DNA from 2 places in the Paenibacillus sp. FSL R5-0470 genome. Region 1 is predicted to be linked to the other one. Evidence: predicted binding sites of a transcription regulator. Region 1 holds the regulator's gene; the other holds the start of a gene.
What was found. Region 1 encodes Rex, which represses fermentation and respiration genes when NADH is low (regulators of the CRP and FNR family bind a similar motif). Its sites were predicted from a motif close to TTGTGAAATATTTCACAA; they were not measured.
Positions count from the first base shown of each region.

Region 2: the regulator Rex is predicted to act here: its motif matches at 4,235-4,252, upstream of MKY99_RS03515 (flavocytochrome c).

Region 1 covers NZ_CP150238.1:4,708,137-4,716,501, forward strand. Annotated here, with positions in the region: gene MKY99_RS20810 (hypothetical protein) at 1-47, opposite strand, end outside; gene MKY99_RS20815 (DUF5590 domain-containing protein) at 456-974, opposite strand; gene MKY99_RS20820 (amidohydrolase) at 1,144-2,445, opposite strand; gene MKY99_RS20825 (redox-sensing transcriptional repressor Rex) at 2,432-3,085, opposite strand; gene dinG (ATP-dependent DNA helicase DinG) at 3,217-6,078, opposite strand; gene MKY99_RS20835 (hypothetical protein) at 6,215-6,856, opposite strand; gene panD (aspartate 1-decarboxylase) at 6,968-7,351, opposite strand; gene panC (pantoate--beta-alanine ligase) at 7,344-8,234, opposite strand; gene panB (3-methyl-2-oxobutanoate hydroxymethyltransferase) at 8,236-8,365, opposite strand, start outside.
Region 2 covers NZ_CP150238.1:793,159-801,523, forward strand. Annotated here, with positions in the region: gene MKY99_RS03510 (SIR2 family protein) at 1-1,633, shown strand, start outside; gene MKY99_RS03515 (flavocytochrome c) at 2,343-4,133, opposite strand; gene MKY99_RS03520 (sensor histidine kinase) at 4,358-5,995, shown strand; gene MKY99_RS03525 (response regulator) at 5,964-6,752, shown strand; gene MKY99_RS03530 (DUF4855 domain-containing protein) at 7,156-8,365, shown strand, end outside.

The sequences.
Region 1 (8,365 bases):
GCCGACAGTAGAGACGTTATCAGTACAGGTACAAGACGTAATTTCAAGAAACGTCCTCCTCTCAAAGATGAAAAAATGTAAACAGAATGATCCAAAGTCATAGCTGCTAAGAGCTCATCAGAGCCTGACGTTCTACTAACACTGTTCTAATTACAAACAGTAGTATATCACAGGTGTATATACTATATTGAAAAAAAGTGTGAAGATATTTAAAATTTTATTTTTTAATTCTTTCCATTTTATTAAATTTATTGATTTAATTCGACAAAAAAAGGGCTGTTACTCTTAACTAACAGACCTTTTTTCGTATGAATCTTTAAATACCAATACATAAAAACTACTCTTATAGTATATCACAATTCGTGTACTTATAGTATATCAAATAATATGTCATTTTAAAAAACAAGCGAACCATAAATGGTCCGCTTGTTTCTCCTATAATGCTTTTGTTTAATTTAGCGGCTAGGTAAACTGTAACCTTCACCCATTCGAGCCCCATCTGAGAACCGATAAAATTGATAATAATATCGACCGCTTTGTTTATAAAAAAGCTGCCAAGCATACTCCCCGTTATATACTCCTGGCAACAACCGCTCAATGCTGATGTCCGGAAGATCGGCTTTTATAAGGCTACGCATTTTCGCTTCAGAGGTCCCTTTACTTAGTTCTTCAGCATATACTGCGTCGGTTCCTTCAGCAAACTTCCCGTCTACAGTAAAACGTACCCAAACCATCAACTCGGTCCCGGCTTCATTCTTCCCTGTTAAGACCCAGTACACCGCATTTTCATCCCACACGGATTTCTGCGCTTTGGTTACCTCTGTCAGACCAGCACTGGTTTTAGCGACATCCTTAGCGATATCTCGCTCGTTCCATTGATCTTTCATAATATAAGCATAGAACTGGATAAGTCCAAACAGAAGGAGCAGAATCAGAACTGACCCCAGGAGGATCCATTTTTTCCTTTTCTTCAAGGTACAGCTCCCTTTCTAGTAATATATCTTTTTTGATTATATAACACACCTGTGTGTTTATCCAAAGTTTCATATCCAATTCAATGATCTAATTATCAGAAACACAAAAGGCTGTAACTTTGCAATCGCAGAAAGTCACAGCCTTTCAGTTATTCGTTATGATCTTAGACTACCGTTTAAGCAGTCCATCAAATGATTCTTGCGCCTTACGACGGATTGCTTCCTCATCTAGCGTTACACATTCTCCATGTTTTACAACCTGTTTACCATTCACCCATACATGTTCAACATCCTTGGCACTGGCAGAGTATACAGCATGAGACAACAGATCTGTGTGTGGTAGCAAATGCGGCTGGTCTATATCAATCGCGATAAAGTCCGCTTTCATGCCAACAGCGAGTCTACCCACATCATTTAAAAAGATAGACTTTGCGCCATACTCTGTAGCTATACGCAGCGCTTCCGGAGCTGGAACAGCCGTCGGATCACCACTTACACCTTTATGGATGAGGGCTGCAAGACGCATCTCTTCAAACATATCCAGGTTATTATTGCTTGCCGCACCATCTGTACCCAGTGATACCTTCACACCAGCCTTTAGAAGATCCGTAACCCGAGCCACTCCACTAGCCAGTTTCAGATTACTTCCTGGGTTATGAGACACGCCTACATCATGACGAGCCAGTATCTCGATCTCTTCATCATTCAAATGAACGCCATGTGCAACAATAGACGGACGTGTGAACATTCCAAGCTTCTCTAAATGCGCTACAGGCCGAAGTCCGTAATCCACCACATTCTGCTCCACTTCGCGTTTGGTCTCGGACATATGGGTATGCATCGGTAAATCCAAATCATGTGCCGCTTGAACAAACTTAACAAAGAAGTCCGGTGGGCAAGTATATGGGGCGTGTGGCGAGATCATCGTCGTAATTCTACCATCAGCCTTACCATGCCAATTTCGTGCAAAAGAAATCGCTTCCGCAAGCTTGTGATTTTGTACTTCCTCTGGGCATAATCCGATTACGCCTCTCATCAGTACAGAACGAATGCCTGATAATTCGACTACCTCTGCTACTCGATCCATATGATCATACATATCCAAGAAGGTTGTAGTACCACCTTTTAGCATTTCCAGTACCGACAAGGAGGTTCCCCAGTATACATCTTCTCCAGTGAATTTCGCTTCCATCGGCCACATCTTCTCTTGAAGCCACACCTGAAGTGCTAAATCATCTCCATAACCACGAAGCAATGACATTGCCGCATGGCCATGTGTGTTTACCAGACCTGGCATAAACAGCAGACGACTGCCATCAACAACTTGCACATCATCTTCCATTAAAGGCTCTTCTTTTCCTATGTAAGTGATCAAATCATCTTCAATAGTCATATATCCATTCAGAACCGGCTCATCCGTTCCCGGAATAAGAAAACGCCCGCCCTTAATAATCGTTTTACTGCTCTTCATTTCCGGTTTCTTCCTTTCCGTCTTTCAAATAATAAGCAAGGCTTTGCAAATCCGTTGTAAAATCGGCAGCATGAACCCGGATATTCGATGGTGTTTTTAGAATCACTGGTGCAAAATTCAAAATCGCCTCAATGCCAGACTCAATGAGAATATCTGCTACATTCTGCGCTTCTGAATCAGGCACAGTAATGATCCCAATTCGAATACCTTGCTCACGAACCGTCTGACCAAGCTCCTCCATCGGTTGAACGGTAAGAGAGTTGATTTTCCGCCCTACCTTAGGTGCATAGGAGTCAAATATAGCGGTAATCTTCATAGTATCTTTCAGATAAGCATTGTAATTAGATAATGCATGTCCAAGGTTACCGGCACCTACTAAAGCCACATTCAATTGTTGATCCAGCTTCAGAATATGACGGATTTTTTCAATAAGATAAGTTACGTCATACCCGATACCTTTTCTACCAAAATCTCCAAAATAAGCTAAATCTTTACGAATTTGAGCAGGATTCAAATCAAGTTTTTGTCCTAGTTCTTGTGAGGAAACGGTTAATATTTCACGTTTCTGGAGATCATTCAAGAAACGCAAGTACACAGGAAGTCTGCGAACAACGGCTTCTGATATTTTATCCGATTTCATAATTTACCTCCTAATTTAAGTGATATTCTGTTCAAATCCTATCGAAATATCTGCACCTCGTCTCAAGGAAGAGCGGTATTCTTATACCGCCCTTCCTTGTAGAGAGATTAATAAGATCGATGACGTTCTTTTCAAGAAACGCCTCCGTCTTCCAACCACTCCGCTATACGAGGAACCATTTGATCCGTAAGCATATGCTCCATTTTCGGGCCAGGCAACGAATAGAGGAAATACTTCCCATAGTGAGATTCGATCACCCTTGTGTCATACACAATAACAATACCCCGATCTTGCGCTGTCCGTACCAGCCTCCCAAATCCTTGCTTGAAGCGAATAACCGCCTGAGGAACAGACAACTTCATGAACGGATTCTTTTTCTGGGCTTGTAATAACTCAGACTTCGCTTCCGCTAGGGGGTGGTTTGGCGGTTGAAATGGGAGTCTCACGATGGCCAAGCATGTTAATGCTTCACCTGGAATATCTACACCCTCCCAAAAGCTGCTTGTTCCTAACAGTACAGAAGCTGCACTGTCCTGAAAACGGCGGATCAGCTTGCTACGGCTGCCCCCCTCCACGCCTTGACCTAACACCGTGATCTCTTGTGAGGCTAGAGCCTCTTTCAGAGGATCGTAAACCTGGCGTAGCATCTTGTAAGAAGTAAACAGGACAAGCATCCGCCCACGTGTTGTAATAGCTGCTTCTGCTAGTGACTGTACGAGTGTATCGACAAATCGGGCATCGCCTACACTCCCCTTCACACTTGGGAAATCCCGCGGAATAACTAACAGCGCCTGCTCCCGATACTTAAAGGGAGAAGGCAGGAGTGATGTCATCAGACGCCCCTCTTCCGCAGCTTCATTAAGTCCGAGATTATCAATCATAAACTGGAAAGATTTATCCACAGAGAGTGTCGCCGAAGTTAGTACGATACTTTTCTTCTTGTCGAAAAACAGCTCCTTAAGCTGAGTACTAACATCAACAGGAACGGCATACAGCTGTAGCGATTTACTGCGATAATTTCCATTCGCCTCCAGCCAATATACTACATTCTCATCATTTAATCCCATAAAAAACCGTACTTGCTCACGTATAGAAGCTAAATCCTTAAATAAGCCGCTAATATCGGTAACTAGGCTATCTGAGGAAGATTGACCTTCTTGATCTCGCATCTCATTAAGCATTTTATCACCTTTACGGATAATTTCGCTTAATGTCAGATTCATAGTATTCTCTAAAGCAACCAATTCATCCCAATCTTTCGGTTTACGGGTAGGAAGTAGCCGCATGACTAACTGGCCGGCTTCTCCCGCCGCTGCATCGCTGCGTTCCGGCAAGAGGCTGAATAGTTTATCACTAAGCAGATCCCAGGTTTCTTTTACGGTAAGAAGGTCCGGATAGATTCTATCGATCACTCCGCTCCATTCAGAAGCTTCCTCACTGCCTGATGACTGAAGCATTTGGCGAAGTGTAGGAAGTTGGCCATTTCGACTATCCTTATAAAGACGCGATAGTGTATGTGCCACCGTGAAATGCTTCATATGCATGCCTAAATGCTTGCCAGCCACGTCCTCCAGATGATGGGCCTCATCTATTACAAGATGTTCATAAGCCGGAAGTAGTTGATGCCCAGCCTTAACATCTGCGAAAAGCTTAGAGTGGTTCGTAATGACCACGTCTGCAATACCAGCTTCATGCTTAGCCCGATGATAATAACACTTACGGAACCAAGGACACGAGCGACCCAGACAAGAATCGGTATCGCTTGCCACCGTCTCCCAAAAATCTCCGCCACGTCCACTTAGATTGAGCTCTTCGTCATCTCCTGATTCACTTTGTGTCAGCCAAACGATCATCTGAGCCGCAGTAAGCGCATCTTCCCTCGGACTTATAAAGTCTTTTTTATTAATTTTATGTTCGAACTTACGAAGACACAAATAATGCCCTCTGCCCTTAAAAATTGCAGCTTTAAATGGAAAAGGAACTACCTGCGTTAACAAAGGAATATCACGCTCACGCAATTGATCCTGCAGATTAATAGTATGAGTGCTGACCATGACTTTTTCATTAGTTCGTACGCTTTGGTATATGGCAGGCAATAAATAACCAAGGGATTTACCGGTTCCTGTCCCTGCTTCGATCAATAGATGCTTGTCTTCGGCAAGTGCCGTCATCACCTCATTGATCATAATATCCTGAGCTTCTCGGCTTTCATACTGTGGCAAAGTTTCTTTAAGTCGTTTCGTTACTTCATCCATATAATCTGTAAAAGATAAATTGTGTAGTGGATTCTCAGCATGCTCGTCTCGAGGTGGAGCTAATTCATTCCAGTCTCCTACAGCAAGCGCTAATTGACGATAGAAAGTCAGATCACCTTCGGGCTGAAGCGTCTCCGCTTCCCGTTCACGCAGCAGACCATCAAAATACCAACCCAGATCACTATCCTCTTCCGTAAACAGCTCACAGAGTCTCTGAATCGTCAGCAGAGGCAAATCGTAGAGCTCCTCCAGACATTTCAGCAATACAAGAGCAGTTGCGAGTGCATCACTGTCTGCCTGATGCGGACGATCATGCGTCACTCCAAAATGTGCACTAACTGATCCTAGTTGATAGGATGTGAGGGAAGGAAAGCAGATTTTCAGAAAATCAATCGTATCTAAAATCCGCCCTTGAAATGGTAAATACCCACATCGGTCTAAAGCATTTTGCAAAAAATGGAAGTCAAATGCGACATTATGCCCTACAAGCACAACATCATCCAAGAGTGGGACAAGCTCCATCATCATCTCATCCAGCTCAGGTGCATCCTTTACATCATCGTCGGTAATCCCCGTTAGACCAGTTATAAAAGGAGGTATCGGCGTTCCGGGCTTGACGTAGGAACCATATACCCGGGAGATGGACCGGTCTTCTTCTATAATTGCAAGGCCAACCTGGATAATTTCACCCACGGATTGGGTTCCCGTTGTTTCAAAATCAAGCACGGCAAATTTCATTATAATTCTATTCCCTTTCAATTGAGACTCTTAATCAGCATAACAGAAGTTGCGAAAAAAGGCGATGCACACCACTGGTTCAGGGGATGCATCGCTTGAATGAAAATGCGGAATAATAAACCGTAAACGTAATAATTTACAATAATGAAACAAGCTGATTTCCGAAATGAAGCTTACCTCCTCGGCGGCGGCAAACCTCCAAATTAACGGTTGGTTCAGGAAGTGCCGGGTCAAGTTGCAAAGAAAGGCCAAACAGCTCCTGCGCTTCATTGAACCGTTCTTGAGAGGCCCTGATGCAACCTAAAGCGTTATAAACCATTGCCTTCAGCTTGGTTTCCCGTATCAAACCGAGCATATGGTTCAGATGACTCCAAGCAGCTTCCCCCTCCCCTTCCTGCAGGTAAGAGATGGCTAAATATAATCGAGCAGCCAAGCTATCCGGATATTGCACAATAACTTCCTTAAACTGTTCAATACATTTCCCATACATCAGCAGCTTATAATACCCTTGACCTCTAACAAAAGTATCCATGCACAGCTCGGGTGCTTCCTGCTCTGGCACTTCCTCTTCAACCACAGTCGTAAAATCTACACTTTCACGAAAGTGACTTAGCTTCTCTGCAAAGGCCAGCCATTCATCCATCACTTTATCACTAAGTCGATGCAGCATATTATAATTGCATAAAAGCTCATTCCGGCGGGCACCCTCCGCTGTAGGGTAATCTGTAACGATCTCCTGAAGCACCTTGTTCATTTCAGCAAACAAATGTTGAAACATGGGCTATCCCCCCTTACTGAAGATGAAATCAGTTCAGCTTGCCTGACTTCATTTTCTGCGAGAACGGGGTCTTTCATCCCTGCCATTCATTACATGGCGTAAGTCCATAAATTAAGCGATTGTAGCATGCAATTCATGATCAGCCAGCTTCAATGGTCTGTTGTTCTCATCCACGAATACCACCGTTGGTTTATGCGATTCCAGTTCTTCCGAAGACAGCATCGCATACGAAATAATAATTACTGTATCTCCCGGTTGAACAAGACGTGCAGCTGCACCATTTAGGCAGATCACACCACTGCCGCGAGGCCCTGGAATAACATAGGTTTCTAACCGTGAACCATTATTGTTGTCCACGATCTGCACTTTTTCATTTTCAAGAATATCTGCCGCTTCCATTAAGTTCTCATCAATGGTAATACTTCCCACATAATTCAAATTGGCTTCTGTCACCGTCGCGCGGTGAATTTTGGATTTCATCATATGTCTAAACAAGAGCGGCAACCTCCTTTGGAATAAATACATTATTGTCAATTAATCGCGTTCTGCCAAACTTCACGGCAAGCGCTATAATAATCTCCCCATTTACATCCGTTAATAAAACTTCGTTCTCTAAGCCTTCCAGATTAGGGAAAGTCAGTATTTCCGCATAATCAATGACCGCCAAAGGAGAGTTGGAAATAACCGAGGTCAACAATTCCCGCACTTCAGCAACGGTTGTTACTTTTCCTTCTTCAATGGACTGACGTGCTTCACGCAAGGAACGAGATAACACCAGTGCTTGAGAACGTTCCTCTGGAGATAAGAATACGTTACGCGAGCTAAGTGCAAGTCCATCTCCTTCACGAACGATAGGGCAAGGTACAATTTCAACATTCATATTCAAATCAGATACCATTCTGCGGAGCACAGCTACTTGCTGAGCATCCTTTAGCCCGAAGAAAGCATAATCTGGCTGCACGATATTGAATAGTTTATTAACAACTGTTGTTACGCCATTAAAATGCCCTGGACGCGAAGCCCCACAAAGTCGAGTGGTAAGCTCTGATACCGAGACAGTAGTCCGGGTAGGCTGCGGATACATTTCTTCCACACTGGGGATAAATACAATATCGACACCTTCGCGTTCCGCAAGCTCCAAATCACGCTCTTCATCGCGCGGATAGGAATCATAATCCTCATTCGGTCCGAACTGCAGCGGGTTCACAAATATGCTCATAACGACCGTGTTACTCATTTCTCCTGCCCGCCGAAGCAGACTGGCATGTCCTTCATGCAGGTATCCCATGGTTGGAACAAACCCAATCGGGGTATGCCCACCTTGTCTCATATATTCCAAAGCTTCGCGCAGTTGCTTAATGCTTCTGACGACTCTCATCTTATTCCCCATCCTTTCCGGCACCGCCGTATAAAGATTCCAGAACGGTTTCATCTGCTTTAAAAACATGACCTTCATCTGGGTACGAGCGATTCTTCACTTCTTGCACATATTGGCTGATACCCTCACGA
Region 2 (8,365 bases), 2.9 Mb from region 1:
AACAATACGAATTGAGCCTAAAGATTATAAAGATGTAAAACATGATATAGAACAATTTTGCGACTTCTATTGGAATAAGCATAAGAGTAAAAAAAACAATAAGTCTGATAACCAAGCAACTGTACAATTAGATGCAGAATTAGATAGAGTTATTAGGAATATGGCTGGATTCACTAGTGATGAAAAATTCGATGAATTTACTGAGAACTTTATAGGGGAGAAAGATGATTTTAATAAAACCATAGAAGCGAATATTAATTTAAAAGATAGAAATAAGATTGAGATTATATATAATGAGAAAACTACCAAACAGAGTTTAAAGGAATGGTTAAAGGATGTTACTAAGAAATTGAATGATGGTGAATTGGATAGGTTTTCGATACCCCAAAAAACATACATCTATATCGACAAAGAAATATTAGACCTCAATAAATTAAATAGAATCAATTCTATAATAGATACCAAAGGAATGGAAAGTGTGGATAGGGATGATCTTGAAAGCTTTATTAAATCTGATAATACCCTGTGCATATTTCTAGATAGATTCAATCCTGCACCTTCAAAGTTGATTTATGAATTTCTTGTAAATAGTTTTAAAACAACTAACTCAAATTCCTACTTGAGAAGTAAAGTATGCATGATGGTTTTACCTAGAAAACCTGAACAATTAAATATGTCCGGTGCAACAGGCAATGAAGAAAAAGGGACGAAAATAAGAAAAAAACAAATAGAAAACAAATTCATCGAAGGAAATATAAATTTTGATATTGAGAATTTATTGTTCTATGATGCTTATAAACACATTCGCAAAGACGATGAAGGATTGATTTCAACAATTGCTAAACCCAGTATAGAAGATGATAGAAATGAGATATTTGGTAATTTAGATTCAATTATTGAAAAAAGAGAAAATAATCTTATGAATCAAGTTATTTTGATTGAGAATCAACTAGAAGTATTAAAAAGAAATAATTATTTAAGTGATGGTGATAGTGAAAAGATTGAAAAAATACACAATGAAATAAAAATAAAAATGGATATATCTCCATATGAATTAGCGGAAAAAACCACAGAAAGATTTTTAGTGGAATATAAAGCTTTTTTGGAGTCACATTACGCCTCCACATTAAGAGCTATAAATAATAGATTTGGAATATATTACTACAGGGATATCAATATTTATTTAAGAGCAGCAAATCTTATAAGGGGGAACTTAGATTATTTGATTAGCAGCACTAAGAAAAGCATAATTGATACAATGGTCAAAATTGAAGATAACTCTAGTGGTTTGAAGGTTTATTTAGAACATTTTGAAGAGCAAATAAATATTTATTATACTGAGTTATTTGAGGGTATTACTAAAGAGATAACATCTTTTTTGACAAGTTCAGTGTTTGCCCCTCAAAGTTATGAAAGTGACTTTTGGAATTTTGTTATTAATAGATGGGGCAATTTAGAAAATGCGTATAAGTTTGTAAAATATACCGATGATATACTTTACATGTATGATGAAAATTTAAATAAATATAAAGTAAAAGAAGAATTTAATCGGATAATCTCAGAAAAGTGGGAAACCTTTATGAATAATGTACTAAAAGTTTCAGGGGTTGAGCAGGTAATAGAAGTACACTAAGCTGTTATATTCCTTTCTCCGTCTCCACACATGAATTTTATTGACTATTAAATTTCTTGACCTCCGCTCGACCACGAACACTGTGAACGTATCATTTGTAACTGGATTTATAGGAATGATATTTTTGAATAGTGGGACTTAAAACTCAAGAAAAGAGTCAAAAAGCACATAATGTTATGGATGGACTGATGTAAGAAACTTCACTGTACCTGAACGGTTGAACGCAAGAAACTGTCTTTCACGGGGACGAATTGGGGACGAAAGCTATCAATTCCAAGTGTACCGTATCCAAACAGAACTATACTATAATGAAGAAAACCCTTATAGATCAAGGTTGTAGACCACCATGGCGAATGAGAACCAAGTAGCCCATGTTCCCGCATACAGTACACGTAGAATCGGTAGCTTTGTTGGTGAGGAACCCTTGTCAAGTAGACACTAAATAATTGCTATAGTTCTAGTGATAGTACCAGGAAAGAAATGGACAATATTAATTCCACTAACGGAGAACGATAAAAGAGCCGCGAGTTAGACGAGCGTAGCCCCTAGCTCCACCATAAAAAACCGCCCTGTTCGCAATGTTGCTGACAGGGCGGTTTGCTATGTCATAGAGGGCAACTTGAAAGTTATCAGTCAACCTGCACTCTACAAACTATCTTGCACGTTTTTAAGACTAATTTATTAATAGAGCAGTTACATAAAAATAAGATTACTCTGCTACAACTTGTTTGCCTGCAATCCGGCCGAATGTGAAGATATCAGCGATGGCATTACCGCCAAGACGGTTTGCACCATGAATGACCCCTGTTACTTCACCTGCAGCGAACAGCCCAGGGATGACTTCGCCTTTTTCATTCAATACGCGAGTCTTCTCGTCGATCACCAAGCCGCCCATTGTATGGTGAACGGATGGTACAGCTTTTTCGATGTAGTAAGGGCCTTTTTCAAGAGATTTCAATCCACCGCGATGTTTGAAATCAAGGTCTTTACCTGTTTTCGCATAATCATTTACTTTATTAATCGTTTCTTTCAAAGTGTTCACGTCAATTTTGAAGAAATCAGCCGCCTCTTCAATCGTATCGGCTTTAAAGAGCAAGCCTTGTTTAACGAGTTGATCGTATTCGTCCTGATGAACTTCGATCGTTTTACCGATATCCTCAATGCCTTGATTCCATAATTGATACGTATATCCGCCCGTTTGAGCAAGAATTGCTTTAGAAATAACGTCACGACGTTCTAATTCCTCAACGAAGCGCTTGCCTTCTTGGTTAATCAGGATCGCACCATCGAAGCGGGAGTCTGCAACCAGGGAAATAACACCTGTCTCAGGATTACAGATTGGATACGTTTGAATACTCTCCATATTTGTCAGTTTGGCGCCAATCGTTTCTGCCATAACGATACCGTCACCTGTAGATCCTGGTGTATCGGTAGACATATATTTTTCATCCATTTTAGGGTTATACTTTTTACGCATCTCTACATTGGATCCAAAACCACCGGTAGCTATGATGACGCCTTTGTTCGCATGGAATGTGATCTTGTCGCCAGTACCCGAAGTCGCAGTTACACCGGTTACTTTGCCGCTTTCATCCTTCAGCAAGGTTTCGGCTTTCATATTCGTTTTGATCGTGATTTGATCAGCGTCTGTTTTGGCTTTTAACTTGGTAATCAATTCAACCCCTGTATGACCTACAGGAATCAACGCACGTTTTCTGGAATGGCCTCCAAATTGGAACAGATGATCAGGTAAGAACTCTACCTTGATCTCATCGCGCAGCCATTCGGCAGATGTTAGAGCATTGTCGGCAAGAATACGAACCATCTTTGGATCCCCGAGGTTGTCTCCGCCCTTCATCGTATCATTATAGAATAATTCAGCCGTGTCATCTGTGATGCCAAGAGCACGTTCAACCCAGTTGTCAGGCGCATTCATCTCACCACCGGAGATCAATGTGTTGCCGCCAACAGCTGGCATTTTCTCGAGCAGAACTACATTTGCTCCAGCGCTCTTCGCTTCGATAGCCGCACTAAAGCCAGCACCCCCGGCACCGATGACGACAACATCATAGGTTTGCTCGGCTTCTTCTTTGTCTTTGTTTCCACTGACTGCAGCGCCAGCGACAAGGGTAAGTCCAGACTTCGTAATTGCATCTTGAATGGCTTCAAGATATCCTTTGCTTGTAACCGTAGATCCGCTAATGGCATCAACTTTTGCGCTGTTAGTTGCCATGACATCTTGCTTGAGCTGCGTATAAACAGGTTCTGCAAGTACTTCATTTTCCTTATGCTCTGTTACTTTAATGTCAGTGATCTTGTTATCTAATAAGGAAACTTGTACTTTAATATCGCCATGTTTACCTTGCCCAACTCCTTCAAAGACTTGAACTCCGTTTGCATCTGCAGCGGGTGCTGCGTCTTTACCGCCGCAGGCAGCAAGCGTGAACATAAGACTGAGGACTAGTAGAATAGATAACAGCTTTTTCGTGTGAGTTCGCATAATATCTCCTTCATTCTGTTGTGAATTGGTTACATACATTAGGGAGAGGAAGATTTGCTAGGCAAATCCTTTATCTCTAGCCTAGACATGAATGTTATTTCATGTGAAAATATGCACAAGACCTATTATAGATTTAGTACTGCATTATGTATTTGCACAGATTAGCGTTTTTTTGTCTTTTTCGGGCATGTAAGAAACGGATATTGTGAAGGGCTATGATTACAATGAGATCAATTCACTTAAAAATTACGTTAATCGCAGGAAGCTGCTTCTTGCTGCTGTTCATTGCATTGCTTGTAACAATATATTTGGAGATGAACCATACGGTTGTCCCTTTGAATAAGAACTTAACGCAGCAAGTGGTTAATGCACGCAGCGACCAGATCGATTATTGGTTTAATCAGCGCATCGGTGAGATAGACATGCTTGCTTCTCTAGCTTCGGACCATCAGTGGACACGAGATGAATTGCTGCAAGAGATCGATAAGTTTGAGGCGAAGAAGCGAGTAGAGTACGAATCCATACGAGTGGTGGATATTCACGGAAATTCCTGGTCAGCAAAGGACAAGCCTTTTTCGATACTAAACCGACCCTACTATCGAAAACAACTGCTAAATTCAGATTCCAATTATGTGGTGAGTAATCCGATCGTATCCAAAGCGAATGCAGTTGAAATCGTCGTCATTCTCTACCGCGTGAATCCATCGGTGAATGATGAGGTAGCTTATATTGCCGCAGCCGTCTCCGTCAAGAAGATGAAGGAGATTGCTCAAGATGTAATGCTATATGACCAGTCAGGCCAGCTTATCATCGATTGCAGAGAGCTGGGTGAAGGAGATGGAGCGGAGGATGCAGCAGATAAGAAGAACATGAGTGTATTTGAGGCTCCAATTCAAAATGTGGAAGGCTGGAAGCTAGTACTCGAAGTACCGAATTCAAGTCTATCGCTAGCGGTGATCAAAACCCAGCGGACTGCATTGCTGGTAGGCGTTCTTATCGGTAGTGCGTTTATTGTCTTTCTGATGCTGCTTGCTTCTTCCATTATTCGTCCAATTCAGTCGCTTCGCCAGGTAATGGAAAATGTGCAGAACGGCAACCAAACCATACGAGCAGATGTTACGCGCTCGGATGAGATCGGCGATCTTGGGCGAAGCTTCAATGACATGCTTGTTGATTTATACGCTGTGGAGCAGGACCGAAAGGAGATGGAGCTCAGACTGATTCATGAGCAGATCAAGCCGCACTTTTTATATAACACATTGGATACGATCCAGTGGATGGCAATGGAACATGGAGCAGACAATGTGGTGGAGATGGTGGAAGCGCTTAGCGCGTATTTCCGATTAGGGCTAGGCACAGGCAGTCCCTACATTCTGCTTGATCAGGAGTTGTACCATGTCGAGAGTTATCTTCATATTCAAGGCGTGCGATATGAGGAAATTCTGGACTACGAGCTTCGATATGATGAAAAGCTTGCTCAGTGCCAAGTCGTTCGCTTCATGCTGCAGCCTTTGGTGGAAAATGCGATTTATCACGGGATTAAGCCACTTGGGGATCAAAAATGCAAAATTTCGATTACAGCATATAAACAGGTCGATTATTTGGTCATTAAGGTTGAAAATAATGGGGTTATGATTCCTGAAGAGAAGCTTGAACAGATGAATCAAGCCCTTCTTGATGATAAATATGATCGTTCTGCCACAGGCTTTGGGCTATACAGTGTAAACCATCGCATTCGACTAGCTTACGGGGTGCCATATGGCCTTGCAGTGAAGAGCGAAGATGGCATTACCGTTATGGTCATTCGAATACCTTTGGAAGGGGAGTGGAATGAAGATGTGGAAGATTGTCATCGTCGATGATGAAACGATCATTCGCAAAGGCTTGCGACAATACATTGAGGAGAGTTCGTATCTTTTTGAAGTTGCAGGAGAAGCGAAAAGTGCAAACGAAGCATTGAATATGGTGGAGGAAGCCCCACCACATGTATGTCTTGTGGACATCAACATGCCGAATATGAATGGGCTCGATCTGATAAATATATTGCGCGAACGCTGCCCGTCGGTTCTGGTTGTCATCATCAGCGGCTACGATAACTTTGAATATGCGCGTCAAGCCGTGCAACTGCAAGCATTCGATTATGTATTAAAACCTGTGCCGAAGAGTGATCTGAACAAGTTGCTTCATAGGATCGATGAGCATCTTCAGGCAAAATATCCTTTGCATTCACATGAAAGCAGGGTGGATAAGGAGCTGGGGCTTCCCGGGTATACAGGGGATGGAACAGTGCTTATCCAAAAAGTGACCGAGTATATTGACAGTCATTATCAGGATCCGGAGCTGTCTATTACTCGAGTAGCAGCACTATTTCATATCAACCAAACCTATCTTAGCAAGCGTATGAAGCAAGAAATTGGTGCTTCATTCCTTGACTATGTCACCGAGCTTCGGATATCGAAGGCGAAGGAGATTCTGGATGACGTTATGCCGAATATCAAAATCGGGGATCTGGCCGTGAAGGTAGGGTATAAGAGCCAGTACTATTTTAGTCGTGTGTTCAAAAATAGAGTCGGTTCAAGCCCCTTAGAGTACAAAAAGCATCCGTTCGGTTATGGATAGGGTATCAAGTTAGTAGAAACGCCGCAGCAATTAGGCGCCACCATATATAAACACGACGCAACCTCGAGGGGGTTGCGTTTTTTATTTGGCGGATTGCTTAGAGGACATTGATAGAAAATAGGTAGGACCTAAGGAGGTAAGCGCTATCTTTATACCTATAAAGACGCGACGTGAAGGCCTTCATGTCAACAAGTGTATACCCAATGTCATTAATTATCTATTTGAAAGAAAGGCCACTTTTCATAATGTTACTATAAGGACATTGACATATGTTATAAGCTTCTATGACGTGTCGGAATCTCGGAAGGGAGGAAAGAGCATCGAGGTAAGCTGAAATGGAAGCGCATACCATTTAGGAGATTGATGTTTCTTGACTCAAGAATCAGAAGGGAGTTCGTACGATATGAAGAGGAGTAGACAATGGGTAGCTCTCGTCATGGTTGCGATCATGATCGTAACGATGATGCCGATCGCGCAAGCGGAAGAGGCGCTGCCGCCTACACAGACAGAGGAACAGACACCAGCGAACCCGCCGGGCGAAGCCTATCCGGTCGAGGTGACGATTCCATCAGACCTACCGGGAGCGGGTGCGGAGGGTGTTATTGCGTCAGTGTATGGGGCGGTATATCACAATCTTGCAGCAGGCTTATCTTATGAGTGGTCGCAAGAGCCGGAAGCTTCCTATCCGGATGAAGGCAACAAACTTACGGATGGTATATATGGGGCAAGCAATAGATCCAACGTAGCATGGGTTGGACATCATTTGGGTAAAACACGCGAAGTTGTGTTTGATTTGGGGGCGAAGAAATCACTCACGGGTATTAAAGCCAATTTCCTCGAAGATTGGCCAACGAACAATGTACTCGTGCCACTCACGGTATCGATGTACGTCTCCGATGACAAGGTGAACTGGGGACTGCTCAAAGACAATGCCACGCAGAAGCTGTGGAATGATGGTAAATACACGGAGACCTATGTGTGGGATGGCAGCAAGGACGGTATTAAAGCGATCGGCCCAGATGCGAAAATCGCGTATGCTCGGTACGTGAAAGTAACATTCACAATGCATACGCGTGCAATGACCTTCGTGGATGAGATTGAAATCCTCGGTGAAGAGGGCAAAGTTGCCGGAGCCGTAACTGTTCCAACGCATACGCCGAAATTCTTGGCGGCAGGCGAAGCGACAGCGGGTATAGAGCATCTTGGACTTTTGTATAACGGGCAATATGCGAATGACTTAGGCTTCTGGACGAAAGAACGGATCATTCCGAACATTAGTTATGTCGATAAGGACGGCAAGATTAAGGATCGACTCTTCGACGGCGTCCTGTATCTTGGCATTAACTCTCCAAATCCAGGTCGTGATTTCGGCGGGCGGGCTTATCTGGAAGATTGGCAATGGTATCTGGATAAGACCTTTGCGGTAGGCGGTGATATGGATGCGTTAAACGCAGCGGCTAAGGAAGTATCCGATGCGCTGAACGAGTCTGGCGTGAAGGAAAAGGTTGTCCTCATGATTCCGGATCCAGGTGAATCGATCACTAATTTCGGAGCTATTGAACAAGGTGGAGAATCGCTGAACTTTAATGATTCCGTTGGCAAAGAGAAAGCCC